4 regions of the Prochlorococcus sp. MIT 1304 genome follow, and region 4 is predicted to be linked to each of the others. Evidence: predicted binding sites of a transcription regulator. Region 4 holds the regulator's gene; each other region holds the start of a gene.
The links. The regulator NtcA, encoded in region 4, controls nitrogen genes in cyanobacteria. The targets are predictions, from matches to a motif close to GTANCNNNNGNTAC.
Positions count from the first base shown of each region.

Region 1 (3,659 bases), 510 kb from region 4:
AGTGGGATATTTTTAGTTTCCCTAGGATTATTAAATTTATTTTCAAATTGGATTTAGATGACTATTGTAAAGGATTTAATTTTCAGAATATCAAGTTTAAAATTCGCTATTTCACTCATAATATTCATAGCCATCTCAAGTGGTGTAGGAACTTTCATACCTCAAGGCAGTAATAGTAAATTCTATATTGAAAATTTCGATGAAGCTCCTATTTTTGGATTTTTAAATGGAGAAAAAGTTTTAATACTTCAACTGGATCATATATACACAAGCTTGTGGTTTTTATTTGCATTAATCCTACTTTGCATTTCTCTCGCAGCTTGTAGTTTTAGGAGACAAATCCCTTCCTTAAAAGCTTCATTAAAATGGATTGAATATAAGAGTGAAAAAAAATTTAGAAAACTGCAATTAAATTCAAGTTACCAAATCAATGAAGTTGAAGACCTCATATCAAAAGCTGATTTATTCCTTAAAAAAAGAGGATGGAAAACATACAAATTTAAGAGTCATATTTCTGCGAGAAAGGGTTTAATTGGAAAAATCGGTCCTTTAGTTGTTCATATTGGATTAATAGTCTTACTTATAGGTTCAGCATATGGAAGTTTTACAAGTCAATCAAAAGAACAATATCTGTTGCCTGGAGAAAGCTTGGATCTTATTAATGAGAGCACAAACTCAAAAGCTAATATAAAATTAGTTGATTTTTCTATAGAACGAGAAAGTGATGGTATACCCAAGCAGTTCATTTCAAAACTTGATTTTACTTCTGAAGATTCAAAATTTAATGAAGTAAAAACTGCCAAAGTTAATCACCCAATAAGGTTTAAAGGATTAACTATTTATCAAGCAGATTGGGCCATATCAAATATTGTTTTAGAAATAGATAATATCCTTTACCAATTACAGTTAAAAGAGATTCCGGAAATCGGTAATCAAGTTTGGGGGATTTTAATTGAACTAGGTTCAGAGACAAAAAAAAATTTTCTTTTAACTATAGATAATGAAAATGGTCCACTTAAAATTTCAAATACAGAAAATTTTTCGGGTAATAATCTCTATATCAATGAAAATCCTTTAGAAGTTAATTCTTCGAAAGTATCTCTGAAAAAAATAATCCCCAGCAGTGGATTAATAATTAAAAATGATCCTTCTATACCATTTATTTACTTTTCTTTTATTTTAATAATTTTTGGAACAATAATAAGTCTCATACCAACTAACCAATTATGGATTCTTGTTAATCAAGAATCACAAAGTTTATCCATTGGAGGTCTTAGCAATAAAAATCTAGTTGGGTTTAAAAAAGAATTTTTTAAATTATCAGAAGAAATAAAAAATTTTTAATTTTTTTTCTGTCCACTAAAAATATCTAACTGCATTGAAACATTCCCTCTAGGGTTAAATGCAGCATTTAAATGTATCCAGTGAGGCGAGCCCTCATTCACTAAATCATCCATAATTCTATTTACAACCTCTTCATGTGATATTTTTATATCTCTAAAACTATTAATATAAAGCTTTAAAGACTTCAACTCATATACTTTCAAATTAGGTTGATAAATAATACTTAGCTTTGCAAAATCTGGATAACCAGAAAAGGGGCACTTACATGTAAATTCAGGTAACTGAATAGAAATTTCATAAATTCTTTTTTTATTTGGATTATCGAAACAAATTATTTTTGATTCTTCAATAATTCTTTCACCATAAAGTGGTCTTTGCGTAGAATCATCCAATTTAGCTTTACTCATCTTTAGTAGAACTTATTTATTAAACCTATATAAAAAGATCAAAATCTGCAAAATTCTCAACAAGCTTAAGTATTACAATTGAATAAGTCAAAAGCTATTAAATCTTATTTTTGTATCATTTGTAACATTCATAAAGTCGTTTAAAGGGGTTATATGTGTTTAGTTCAATGTAAAATTAATGGACATTTGTTTGATAACTATCGATAACAATTCTAATAAATCACTTCAACCGAAAACTGCAATTGGAATGTTATGGCTTCAAACACACTTTGAGAATGATCAGTGGGAGGCGTTATCAAATAGTACAGTAATAATTTCTGAAAAAAATTCCAAATTATTAATTGAAGATGCCATGAATGCAGGCCTTGATATTCAATGTTTTTCTGATATTTCAATGTTGGATGTTTTCCCAAAAAACAATTAAAATAATAGTATTCAATCTTTAAACATGAAGAAAATTGAAGCAATCATACGTCCATTTAAACTAGAAGATGTAAAAATTGCATTAGTAAACTCTGGTATCGTTGGAATGACAGTAAGTGAAGTCAGAGGTTTTGGAAGGCAAAAAGGACAAGTTGAAAGATATAGAGGTTCCGAATTCACTGTTGAATTCCTTCAAAAACTCAAAGTAGAAGTTGTCGTAGAAGATGAAAAGGTTAATTCAGTAATTGATGCGATTGCCGAAGCAGCAAAAACTGGAGAGATAGGTGACGGAAAAATATTCATCACATCAATTGATTCTGTTGTAAGAATTAGAACTGGCGATAAAGATGAAGAAGCTCTCTAATTCAGAGAGTTTCATTAACTAAATTTTGTATATATTCTCTATTAATCATTGGATTTGATTCGCTTCTTAAGCTCATCCAAGCTAAATATTCATGATTTCCAGCAGGACCTACTAGGGGAGAAGCTATCAAATTCTTTATATTCCAATGGAAATTATTAGCAGCACAAATAACAGACTCTATTGCTTCAGTATGGAATTTGGGATTGCGAACAACGCCTCCTTTACTGACCTTATCTTTACCTACCTCAAATTGGGGTTTAATTAAAAATATTCCCTCAATACAATCACCTTCTAATAAATTACTTAGAGATTTAAAAACTAACTTTAATGAAATAAAAGACAAATCAGCAACTACAAAATTTGGTAATTCATTACTTCTAGATAAAAGATCGTTAGGTTTTAAATTTCGAATATTAGTTCGTTCAAAAAGTATAACTTTGGGGTTATTTCTAATCTTCCATGCAGTCTGTCCATAACCAACATCTATCCCATAAACTAACTTTGCTCCTTGTTGCAATAAGCAATCAGTAAATCCTCCGGTAGAGATTCCTGCGTCAATACATATTTTATCTTTTACTTTAATTTCAAGTTTTTTAAATGCCTCCAATAATTTTTCGCCGCCCCTTGAAACAAACATAGGTTCGGAATCAATAAAAAATTCAGACCCAATTAATACTTGTTGTCCAGGTTTATCCCATACTTTTCCATTAATATCTCTAACCTTGCCCGCAAGAATTAAACCTTGGGCTTTTTGACGAGTTTCACATAAACCACTTTTTAGAAGATAAAGGTCTAATCTACTTTTTTTAATCATCTATTAATCAATAAAAAAAGACTGAATAATGAACTTCTACAAGATTAAGATCCAAATTCTTTAATACCTTCCAATTTTAAATAAGAACTAAAAAATTACACATTTTATTGATTAAAAGAATTAATGCAAATATTTTTATATTTAAGCTTTCTTAATTAGCCAGAAAAATGTTACATAAGAAAATAATTGTCAGGCAAATATGTTCAATGGCAAGTACATCTTTAAGGTATAGAGCAATAATTCGATTTTGGTTATAAAGTTTAAATTGATAATTAATAAAAATTGTGATCGAGCGTTACACATTACC
Region 1 covers NZ_CP138974.1:237,235-240,893, forward strand. The annotation lists gene SIB45_RS01405 (cytochrome c biogenesis CcdA family protein) at 1-57, shown strand, start outside; gene SIB45_RS01410 (cytochrome c biogenesis protein ResB) at 58-1,344, shown strand; gene queF (preQ(1) synthase) at 1,341-1,751, opposite strand; gene SIB45_RS01420 (hypothetical protein) at 1,930-2,175, shown strand; gene SIB45_RS01425 (P-II family nitrogen regulator) at 2,200-2,538, shown strand; gene SIB45_RS01430 (TlyA family RNA methyltransferase) at 2,540-3,352, opposite strand; gene purB (adenylosuccinate lyase) at 3,637-3,659, shown strand, end outside.
Region 1: queF (preQ(1) synthase) is a predicted target of NtcA. The motif match lies at 1,864-1,877, and genes of this name have one in related genera.

Region 2 (3,659 bases), 130 kb from region 4:
AAGAGTCTTCTCGATTATTTTTTAATTCGATAGAAATTTCTTTTAAAGGAATTTTATATCCAAAGTTCCATAAGATATGAGAAATAATAAGGATCTTAGTCTTACTATTTAGATTTTTCAAAATCTCTAAAATTATATTTTCGTCGTTTAGATTTTTAATTTTTTGGATTGGAAAAATTTTGAATGTTAATTTATTTCTTCTGCAAAATTCTCGACTTGCAGCCACTACTCCAGGATGTTCACAGTCACTTATTAACAACTCTTCTCCCTCTTTCACTTTTATTCCCCAAAAGGGCAAAATCATACCGGAAGAGATGTTTTCGGTAAAAGCTACATTCTTTGAATTGACACCTAATTTTTGCGCAATGATTCTTTTTGTGGTCAATATTTCTTTGTAAATAAAAGGCCACATATTATTGGTAAATGGTCCTAAATCTTGGATAATCTCCCAAGTTTTAACTATTGCGTCTAGAGAAGATTTTGGTAATGGTCCTTGACCGCCATAGTTGAAATAATACTTATTTTTTAATGCGGGTATTTGATCTCTTAGATTATTTATCATGGAAATTTATATTATATTTTCAACTCTTGAATTTTTTTAAATATTGCCCACTAAAGTTACTGTTCTAAATTCAATATCCTCAATTACTTTCCAAGGTTCAGCACTCCTCTCTACAAATTTTAAATTTTTAAATCCTAGTTCTTTAAAATCACTTATAAACTCTGGCTCATACCATGCTCCACTAATACATCCTGTCCATAAATCGTGATCATTTTGCAATCTTAAAGGAACTTTTTTGTTAGAGACGATATCGCTAATTGCAATTCTTCCATTATCGTTTAACACTCTTTTTATGTTATTTAGTAGGTTATTTCTAGATTCTGGACTTACCAAGTTTAAAACGCAATTACTTAAAATAATATCAACTGATTTATCTGCGATTAATGGATTTAAATTTTTATCTAACTCATCAAGTTTTTCAATTGAACCTTCTAGAAATTCTGTATTGTTGAAACCTATATTTTTTGTAACTTCTTTAGAGGCTGATCTTGATAAAGAAAGCATGTCAGGATTCTGATCAACTCCAATAACTTTCCCTTCTTTCCCAACAATTTGGGCACAAATGAAAGCATTTTTGCCGCTACCACTCCCAAGATCTAAGACTATATCATTTTTTTGAACATATTTTGTTGGATCACCACACCCATAGTCTCTTTCTATAACCTCTTGAGGAATTGCTTCAAGTAAAACGGGATTAAACCCAACTGGTGTACAAAGACAACTTTCTTTTTCTTGTGCGGCTGAACCATATCTTTCTTGAATCGCATCTTTATGATCGAATTGATTAGATGCTTTATTCGATGTGTTTGTATTACAGCAACTTTCAGACATATTTTTTAAAGGACTCTTGATAAATATAGCCAAAAAAAAAGCCCCTGAAAAAGGGGCTTTTAATTTGTTTAATTAAATTATTTAGTGTAATTAACACCTCTGTAATTTAATTCTGCTTTTTCATTACTTGAAGAAGCGTCATCCATTCTGTTGGTGTATACGTTTCTTCTGTAGGTAAGTTCAACAAGTTGCTTTTTAGCAGCTTCTTTGTTTTGAACGTAGTTTTTACCTCTGTAAGTTAAAGTAGTCATGTTTCGATGTGACAACACGGCCATCCCCCGTTCCATGGTATGACTCGAACTGCGCCCTCAAATGAGGGTGAACGAAAAAGTAGCAATTGCTACCAAATTATTATAAGCGTATTTTTAACTGCATGTCTATCTTTTACAAATAGAAACGAAGATTTAATGTTTTTTTAATTATTATCTTAGGTAAATTTTTTTATAAATAGTCTCTAAAAAGGATTATGTTTATATTTGGTTTAATCTTCATTTAACTATTTATTTATGACAGGTTTTTTATATTTCTTGGGAAATACTTTAAGGTGGCCAGTGTTAAAGCCAAAAGAATTTTTTTCACTACATGCTTATTTTTCAATTATTTATTTGATAACTTTTACTTTAAGTAAATATGATGTAAGCCAATCAAATTTAGTTTTTACTTTAGGAATTCTTGCACCTCTTTTAATCGCTATTGGTCAAGGACTTCCAATTGATTGCCTTGATATGGAATCATCTTTGTTGAAGGAATTAAAAACTAAATAATATATTTCAGTTAAAAATTTTTATAAAACTTGGACAACTTCGCTTATTTCAGGAATCATTTCTTTTAACTTTCTTTCAATACCCATTTTGAGAGTCATAGTGCTGCTTGGGCAACTACCACATGCTCCTTGAAGTCTGACTTTGACAATTGGACCATCTATCTCTGCAATCTCTACATTACCTCCATCAGAAATTAAAAAAGGTCTTAGCTCGTCAAGGACTTTTTCTACATTTTCGTTTGTCAGCGAGAGTGTTTCAGTACTCATAATTTTGGATTAACTTTATAATAAGCCTAGAAAGAAATCTGATTAATTGCAAAAAAGATAATTTTCTGTTGTGACTTCATCTAAAAATCCCACTAATGACAATAGCTACTTTGATGCAGTCTTAGTAGGAGGAGGGATAATGAGTAGTACTTTAGCCCTCCTGATTTCAGAAGTTTTACCAGATATAAAATTTCTTATTATAGAAAAATTAAATGCTCCAGGAAGTGAAAGTACTGGCGCTTTTAATAATGCAGGTACAGGACATGCGGCTAATTGCGAATTAAACTATACCCCTTTAGATGAAAAAGGAAATTTAAAAATAGATAAAGCGCTCTCAATAAATCGTTCTTTTGAAACATCCATGTCTTTATGGGCATCATTGTATGAAGCAGGGAAAATTGATATTAAGAAGTTTCTAAAATTTATTCCTCATATTAGCTTTGTGTCTGGTCAGGATAATATTTCTTTTTTAAAAAAAAGATTTCAGAAAATGACCGAAAATCCTGAATTTATCGATATGGAATTTTCTTCATCTTTTGATGAAATTTCATCATGGGCTCCTCTAATAACAAAAGATAGAAATCCATCTACTCAAATTGCAGCTACCAGAATAGGAAGAGGAACTGATATTAATTTTGAGGCTTTAACTAAAGAGTATTTGTCTTTAGTTTCCTTAAACAAAAATGTTGAAATTAGATACAAAACAGAATTAGTAGATTTAAAGAAAATTGATAAAAAACAATGGGAACTAGAAATTAGTTCTGAAGGTAGAAAAACTTCAATTAGAACTGGCTATGTTTTTCTTGGTGCTGGTGGAAAAACAATTAATTATTTACAAAAATCAAAAATTCCAGAAGCAAAAAGTTATGGTGGATTTCCTGTTAGTGGGAAATGGCTTATTTGCGAGAAAAAAGATCTAACAGAAAAACATAACTCAAAAGTTTATGGTAAAGCTGATATTGGATCGCCACCAATGTCTGTACCTCATCTAGACACTAGATGGATTGATAATAAAAAACTTCTTTTATATGGACCTTTTGCTGGATTTACAACGAAATTTTTAAAACAAAGTTCATATTTTGACTTATTTAGTTCAATTAAAAAGAATAATATTTTTTCTATGTTAGACGTTGGTTTCAAGAATAATGATTTAATTAATTACTTAATATCACAATCATTAAAGAACCATAACTCAAGAGTTGAAAATTTAAAGAATATGATGCCTTCAGCTAATTC
Region 2 covers NZ_CP138974.1:878,964-882,622, forward strand. The annotation lists gene SIB45_RS04910 (aminotransferase class V-fold PLP-dependent enzyme) at 1-562, opposite strand, end outside; gene SIB45_RS04915 (methyltransferase domain-containing protein) at 599-1,393, opposite strand; gene SIB45_RS04920 (DUF4278 domain-containing protein) at 1,471-1,644, opposite strand; gene SIB45_RS04925 (hypothetical protein) at 1,900-2,157, shown strand; gene SIB45_RS04930 (NifU family protein) at 2,178-2,423, opposite strand; gene SIB45_RS04935 (malate:quinone oxidoreductase) at 2,494-3,659, shown strand, end outside.
Region 2: SIB45_RS04920 (DUF4278 domain-containing protein) is a predicted target of NtcA. The motif match lies at 1,724-1,737, and genes of this name have one in related genera.

Region 3 (3,659 bases), 710 kb from region 4:
ATGGATATAGTTCTCCATCACATAACGATGGCACAGTAGATAATTCTAACGTTGGTTGTGCTATGAAATTTCTAGGATTTTTTTTAATTTTATTAGCGAATTCTTCTATTTCACTGGTTGTTGAGTGAGGGCCAATTAACATTCCATAACCCCCGGCTTCTGCAACAGACTTAACAACAAGTTTTGATAAATTTTCTAGAACATATTCTCGATCCTTTTGGTAATGACAAATATACGTTTCTACATTTTTAATAATAATTTCTTCATCAAGATAATATTTAATCATTTTTGGAACAAATGAATAAATCATTTTGTCATCTGCTATTCCAGTACCAGGTGCATTTGCTAAAGCAACATGACCTGCCTTAAAAACATCAAGTAATCCGCTAACACCAAGGCAGGAATCTTTTCTGAAATTAAGAGGATCTAAGAAATCATCATCAATTCGCCTGTAAATGACATCTACTCTTTTTAATCCAGAGGTGGTTTTTAAATATACATAATCATCATTACAAATTAAGTCATGACCTTGAACTAGTTGGATGCCCATTTCTTGCGCTAGATAACTATGTTCAAAATAAGCACTATTAAAAATTCCTGGAGTAAGTAGAACTATCTTGGGAGTGTCAGTCCAAACAGCAAGCTCTTGAAGCGTTTTTAAAAGATATGATGGATATTCATCAATTGGTTTTACTATTCTTCCTGAGAAAAGATTAGGAAAAATATTTTTCATAACTAATCTATTTTCTAAAAAATAAGCAACCCCAGAAGGGCACCTTAAATTATCTTCTAAAACATGCCAATCTCCTTTTCTATCCCTTATTAAATCAAGTCCTGAAATTTGACACCATTTATTTAGTGGAGGTTTGAAACCTATCATCTGTGGTCTCCAACCTTCTGAACTCTCTACTAATTCTCTTGGAATTATTCCATCATTTATTATTTTTTGAGAATTATAAATATCATCAAGGAATAAATCTATTGCCTCAAGCCTTTGTTTTAGGCCTTTTTCTAACGTTACCCAATCATCTTTACTAATTATTCTGGGAAGTGGATCAAAAGGTAATATTCTCTCAGTACCTTTTAAACCAGTATCGTTTAATCTAAAAGTTGCACCATGTCTTAGTAATAATTTTTTTGCGGCAGAGTGATTCCTGTTTAATTCTTCAAGTCCCATATTATCTAAGGATGAAAGAAGTGGAATCAATATTTCTCTAGCAGAGTTAACATTGTCCTTAAAGTATTCATCAAAACTATTTTTAGGCTGATAACTTGAAAACATATATTTCATCGTTTAGTAACTTTTACTTTAGCTTTATATCTTTATTCGTATTTATAGCTACCAAAAATAATATCTCTTGACTCGATCTATATCATTATTTTGATCATTGAAGTATATTTCTTAAAAATCTAAAAAGCATGAGTTCTAGTAATTGGCAATTTGTTTTTTTTAGATATTTCGCAAGCTTTCTTTTTATCCTCTCTCATAGTTTGCTGGTTCTTGATCATCTACCAGTAGGGGCGGCACTTCATGGACTTGGGGAAGTTTTTATTGCTCCTTGGGCTTTTAGGGAAAGAGCATGGGATCTTGTCGTTATTGCAGTTTTATTTTTCTTCTTCGATATCTGGGGACTTATAAACACTCCTTGGAATTAACTGATATTATTTACTTACTAATTCTGAGAAAATGATATTAAAAATTAAGTTTTATTTTTATCAAATTTATAAAATAATTTTACTTTTATTACTTACGAATATTTCTAATTTGCATGCACATAATTTATTTAATGGTGGTTGCAAAGAACATTGCGGCCAAAAAGTTAAAGTAATAAGTAATAAAAACAAATTAAAAAATATTGATGATCAATTAAATATTGAGAATAAAAATTCTTGTTTAAATAAATCACTATGTAGAGGTTAACCTCTCGAGATTTTTTAAATTGTTTTATGAAAGTGTTTCTTTGATAATTATCATTAAAGTACTATTTGCTTGATAATTTTTATTAGGAGGATTTATTTGATTTTTAATTAAATAAATAAAAGTATATATTAAAGGTAGAAGTAATGATGACGCAGCAACTAAAGCAATTATCTGGTTCAACCTAATAAATGGTTTTTTTACAAGATCCTCTCCACACAAGCCACAAATCAAAGTACCATTTGAGGATTGTTTTTGAAATTGATATTTAGGATTGCAATATGGGCAATAATATTGAACCATTTAAAAATTTTATTGCTTTAATCATTATCTATAAAATTAGAAGAAAGTCATCTTACAACAAAAAAAGAGGGCTAATTTAAGCCCTCTTTTATCTCTTACTTATATTTTTTACTGAAGTTAATAACGCACCTAAATCATGGATCCTTGTTGCTAACTTCTATTAAGCTAATGCTCACCAAAATTAACTAATTGTCTTTAACTGGGGCAAAAACTCTAGAATTAAGCTTGTTTCTTAAAGGGCACCTAAACGATGCAGAAGAAGGAAGCTTAGACATTAATAAAAAATAATTGGAGCAGTTAATTAAATTAGTTCGGTTTATTCCGAAATTTCAGGCAGGCTATCGATCATTTTGAAAGACCTCCTAGAACTCAACAATATAAAATTAGGAAAATATTTCTCTAAAGACAATCCGTTTTTATACGCATTGCTTTTTAATTAAAAATGTCCGAGAGTAGTAATCAATCGTGCTAATTTTTTGAGATATTTTTAGTAAGTTTTGCTTATTTCTTTTGATATTTAATTCGTCTATCTTAATTTTAAATAATTGAGGAAATCTTTTATGAATCATTCGAAAGAAGTTAGTAAAACTGATAAATCAAATCCCATAGACGAATATTTTCAATGTCTCTCATATTGCGATATTCACCCAAAAGGGATAGATAATGACTGTGAGGTCATATGTATGGAAAGACATTTAAAAGCTAACTATTGGTAATTAATAAATTTCTACTTTTTACTTAAATCCCTTTGAAAAAAAGTTAGTACGAACTTTAAATTTCCATACATTTACAACACCTTTTGCATTAACTGCTGCAAGTGCACAATCATCAGGTCTCCATGATATTGCCCCTACCAAATCTCCGGCGAATGCAGCCCCAACTGGGTCTCCATTGCCGTCATTTTTTAGGAAACTTGCGACAACAGAACCATCCCTAGATCCTGAGGCTACAAGCATACCTTTATTTGAAAAGGCTAAGCTCGAAATAGGTTCTGTATGGTGACATAGCTCTCCTGGCATAGTCCCTTCTGGACCATTGCCTATAAAGCTCCATACTGTAATTCTTTCACTGCCGCTAGTCGCTAATAATTTTCCGCTGTCATCAAAAGAAAGGTGACTTGGTTTTCCAGGGTATCCAGTCATTTCAGCATCCATTCCTGTTGATCTTCTCCAAAAATGAACTGAATTGTCTTGACTACCACAGGCGACTATATCTCCATCAGGGCTTAATTCCATAGAGACCAATGATCCTTGCCACTCCAGTTTTTGATTCGTTTTATTTTTAACAATGTCAAAGAATGTCACTCTTCCGTAGCATGCAGTTGCAAGCTCATTTTTATTTGACCATGTTATTGCACTTACTGTGCTTGGATGGTCTTCTGAGATCCATTTCTCTTCTCCAATTTCATTAAAAACATATACTTTTTTTGAGGAAGCTA
Region 3 covers NZ_CP138974.1:1,454,947-1,458,605, reverse strand. The annotation lists gene SIB45_RS08360 (circularly permuted type 2 ATP-grasp protein) at 1-1,291, opposite strand, end outside; gene SIB45_RS08355 (hypothetical protein) at 1,420-1,656, shown strand; gene SIB45_RS08350 (hypothetical protein) at 1,688-1,921, shown strand; gene SIB45_RS08345 (hypothetical protein) at 1,946-2,221, opposite strand; gene SIB45_RS08340 (hypothetical protein) at 2,782-2,937, shown strand; gene SIB45_RS08335 (WD40 repeat domain-containing protein) at 2,956-3,659, opposite strand, start outside.
Region 3: SIB45_RS08360 (circularly permuted type 2 ATP-grasp protein) is a predicted target of NtcA. The motif match lies at 1,330-1,343, and genes of this name have one in related genera.

Region 4 (3,659 bases):
CATAAATGACTGTTCGAAAACGCTCCAATGTTCATTTTTAATGCAATAACTCAATAATTTTGAGTAGTCCTCATTTTCCTGATTTTTTGGGTTACTAACTCTTGCAATGTAAGCCATTGTTTTTTCTGCATCAGGAGTTAGCGAAATTAGTTCAACTTTACTCATTTTAGATTTTCGCTAGAGTCACCTTTTCTGGTTGGTTTTGATATTTACCTCTTCTATCTTCATAGGTTGTAGAGCATGGATCACCTTCAAAAAAGAGTAGTTGGCAAATGCCTTCTTCTGCATAAATTCTGCAATCTGCACCAGAACTATTACTAAACTCTAAAGTTAGATGACCTTCCCAACCTGCTTCTGCAGGTGTCGTGTTAACAATAATTCCTAGTCTTGCGTAAGTGCTTTTGCCAATACAGATCACAGTTATATTTTCTGGTACTTTCATCTTTTCTAAAGCCACTCCTAAACCATAGGAGTGAGCAGGAAGAATAAAAAAGTCTCCATCATTGTCATGGTGAAGAACAGTTTTTTCTAAATTATTAGGATTAAATTTTTTGGGATTCATCACAGTCCCAGGGATATGTCTGAAAATTAGGAATTCTTTTGATGAAAGTCTTAAATCATATCCATAGGATGAACATCCGTAACTCAAAACTGGCTTTTGTTTATTGTCAGGTTCAAGATGCCTCACTAAATTTGATTGAAAGGGCTTTATCATTCCTTCCGAGGCTTTTTGATTTATCCAGAGATCATTCTTTAGCATAGTTTTATGAGCGAAGTTCAGTAATTTGGTTGGCCATTAATAATAGATCTTTGGGTATATCTGTACCAGTAAGGATTACATCTCCTGATATAAATCGGTTTTCAAGTGTTGAAATCAAATCATCTTTATCGATAATTTTCATGTCAATAGCTAAAAAAATTTCATCAAGTATCATTTGTTCATACTCTCCAGACTGTAGTTTTTTTTTGCAAAAATTCCATAATTCAAAAGTAGATTCATGAATAGATTTTTTTAAATTTTTATTATTTTCAATTTCTTCAGAATTGTATTGATCAAAAGAATGTGATGATCTTACCCAGGTCAAATTACCGCATAGCTTTACTGCATTATCAATTCCTTGCTTGACTCCTCCTCTCATAAATTGTATTAAGAGCACTTTTCTGCCAAGAGCAGCATTTCTTAGAGAGTCTCTAATGATAGATGGGTAACTTCCTCTGTATGATGATTGATAAATTTGAATTTGCCCATTTTGCGTAAATTTTTGTCTGTTGATTTTGTTAGAAGTATTTATATTTACAACATCAAGATTACTTTTGGAATATAGATGAGATGAACTAATTACCATTATTTAAATTCTTTCTACATGCAGTATAATTAGAATCTATTGACACTGCATATAGTGTAATTTTACTTAAAAAAGGGTTAATCAAGTACAAACTGATTTTTAAAGGGTTATCAATAAACCAATAAGAATTTAAAATTGTTACTGTTGATACAAGAAATTTTAGAGTGCCTCCTTAAATTTTTTAATAGTAAAGATATTTATGATACCTGCTTCACGAGGATTCAACCGCTTTAGTTCGCAACAGTCAGGACAAAGTAAAATCAATTCTGTTGGAGAACGTTTCCCAATTAATAGAACTTTAATGGAAGTGATTAAAGGTCTAGATGGAGCAAACACAGAAATGGTTGAAAGATCTAAAACAATATTTTTCCCTGGGGACCCTGCTGAAAAAGTTTATCTCATAAGAAGAGGTGCAGTAAGATTGTCAAGAGTTTATGAGTCAGGTGAAGAAATAACTGTTGCTCTTTTAAGAGAGAATAGTCTCTTTGGTGTTTTATCTCTTCTAACAGGCCATAGATCTGATCGTTTTTACCATGCCATAGCATTCACAAGAGTTGAAATGATAACAGCACCTGCAAATTCTGTTTTAAGAGCTATAGAGGAAGATGCATCAGTAGGACTACTTCTTTTACAGGGCCTTTCTAGTAGGATCCTGCAAACTGAAACTATGATAGAAACTCTTACACACAGAGATATGTCTTCTCGTTTAGTAAGTTTTTTAATGGTTCTTTGTAGAGACTTTGGAGTTGCAGGTGAAAAAGGTATTACAATAGATCTAAGGCTTTCACATCAGGCAATTGCTGAAGCTATTGGTTCTACAAGAGTAACCATTACAAGATTATTGGGAGATTTAAAGGATTCAGGGCTTCTGAATATTGAAAGAAAAAAGATCACAGTATTCGATCCAATTGCTCTTGCAAAAAGATTTAATTGATTCATCATTAATTATGATGTACTGAGTGTATACAAAAATGTGGCTTGGATTTTAATTGTTTTTTTAATATTTTTAGGGGGACTTATTGCACCATTTGGGGATATTCTTGGAACAAAGATCGGAAAAGCAAGATTTAGTATTTTAAAATTAAGACCGAAAAAAACAGCAACTATAATAACTATAATTACAGGAGGGTTTATTAGTTCAATATCAATAGGGTTATTGATTTTAGTTAGTGAAGAATTTAGGCAAAGGCTTTTTGTGGATATTCCTTTGTTGCAAAAAACTTTAGATAAAAGTAAAAAAGCTTTAGTCCCTTTACAGAAAGAGCGAAAAGAACTTGAAAGTAAAATTATTCAAAAAGAAAACGAGTTAAATCAATTAAAAAGTAGTATTAAAGAATTTAGGAGAGGCAATATTGTTATTAAAAGAGGGCAAACTTTATTTATTGCTGAGGTTAATTCCAGCTCAAATATAAAACTAGACTTAACAAAAATCTATAATGAAGCTGATAAATTTGTTAGAAAAATTGTTTTCCCGATTAATAAAGATGCAAAAAATATTCTTTTGTGGAGACCTAGTGATATCTCAAAAATTGAGACAATAGCTTCTAGAGGCGGCGACTGGATTTTATTAATTAAATCAGCAACAAATGTTTTAAAAGGGGATAATTATGTGTTTGTATCTCCTGATTTATTAGAGAATAAATTTATAGTCAAAAAAGGAGATGTCATTACAAGTGCAATTATGGAAAAAAGTGATTTAAATTTTAAAGAAATAAATTTAAAAATAAAATCACTGTTAAGAGAAACAAGGGATGAAATTAAGTCAAAAGGTTCACAAGTTGTTGAAATTAATACAAATGGAAATTTTGTAAAAAAAATTAGAGACTTTCTTCAAGAAAATCAAAATGTAAATTTTATGTTAGAAGTAGTATCTTTGAGAGATAGCAAAACTGTAGAACCCATAGTCGTTGAAATTAATATTGTAAAGATTGCATCTTAAATGGCTAGAGTAGTAACTATTGATCCTGGAAAAAGTAAATGCGGCTTAGTCCTAGCGGAAATTAGTGAAAAAAAAGTTTACAAAGCGATCATCCTGAAAAGTGAATTACTTGAGAATTATCTTAGAAATTTAATTTCCGCTGAGGATATAGAACAAATTATTATTGGCAATGGCACCACCAGTAGAGAAATTAGAGAAAAACTACATTTCTTTAAAAAAGAAATAATAACTTTTGAAGAAAAAAATACTACCTACAGGGCTAAAGCGAGATATTTTGAACTTTTTCCAATTAGTGGCCTGAAGTTTTTAATACCTAGAGAAATTTTTATTCTTAATAAAAACCTTGATGCCATATCAGCTTTGATTATTTTAGA
Region 4 covers NZ_CP138974.1:747,403-751,061, forward strand. The annotation lists gene thyX (FAD-dependent thymidylate synthase) at 1-165, opposite strand, end outside; gene dcd (dCTP deaminase) at 167-760, opposite strand; gene SIB45_RS04075 (cob(I)yrinic acid a,c-diamide adenosyltransferase) at 765-1,346, opposite strand; gene ntcA (global nitrogen regulator NtcA) at 1,546-2,280, shown strand; gene SIB45_RS04085 (DUF3084 domain-containing protein) at 2,320-3,285, shown strand; gene SIB45_RS04090 (hypothetical protein) at 3,286-3,659, shown strand, end outside.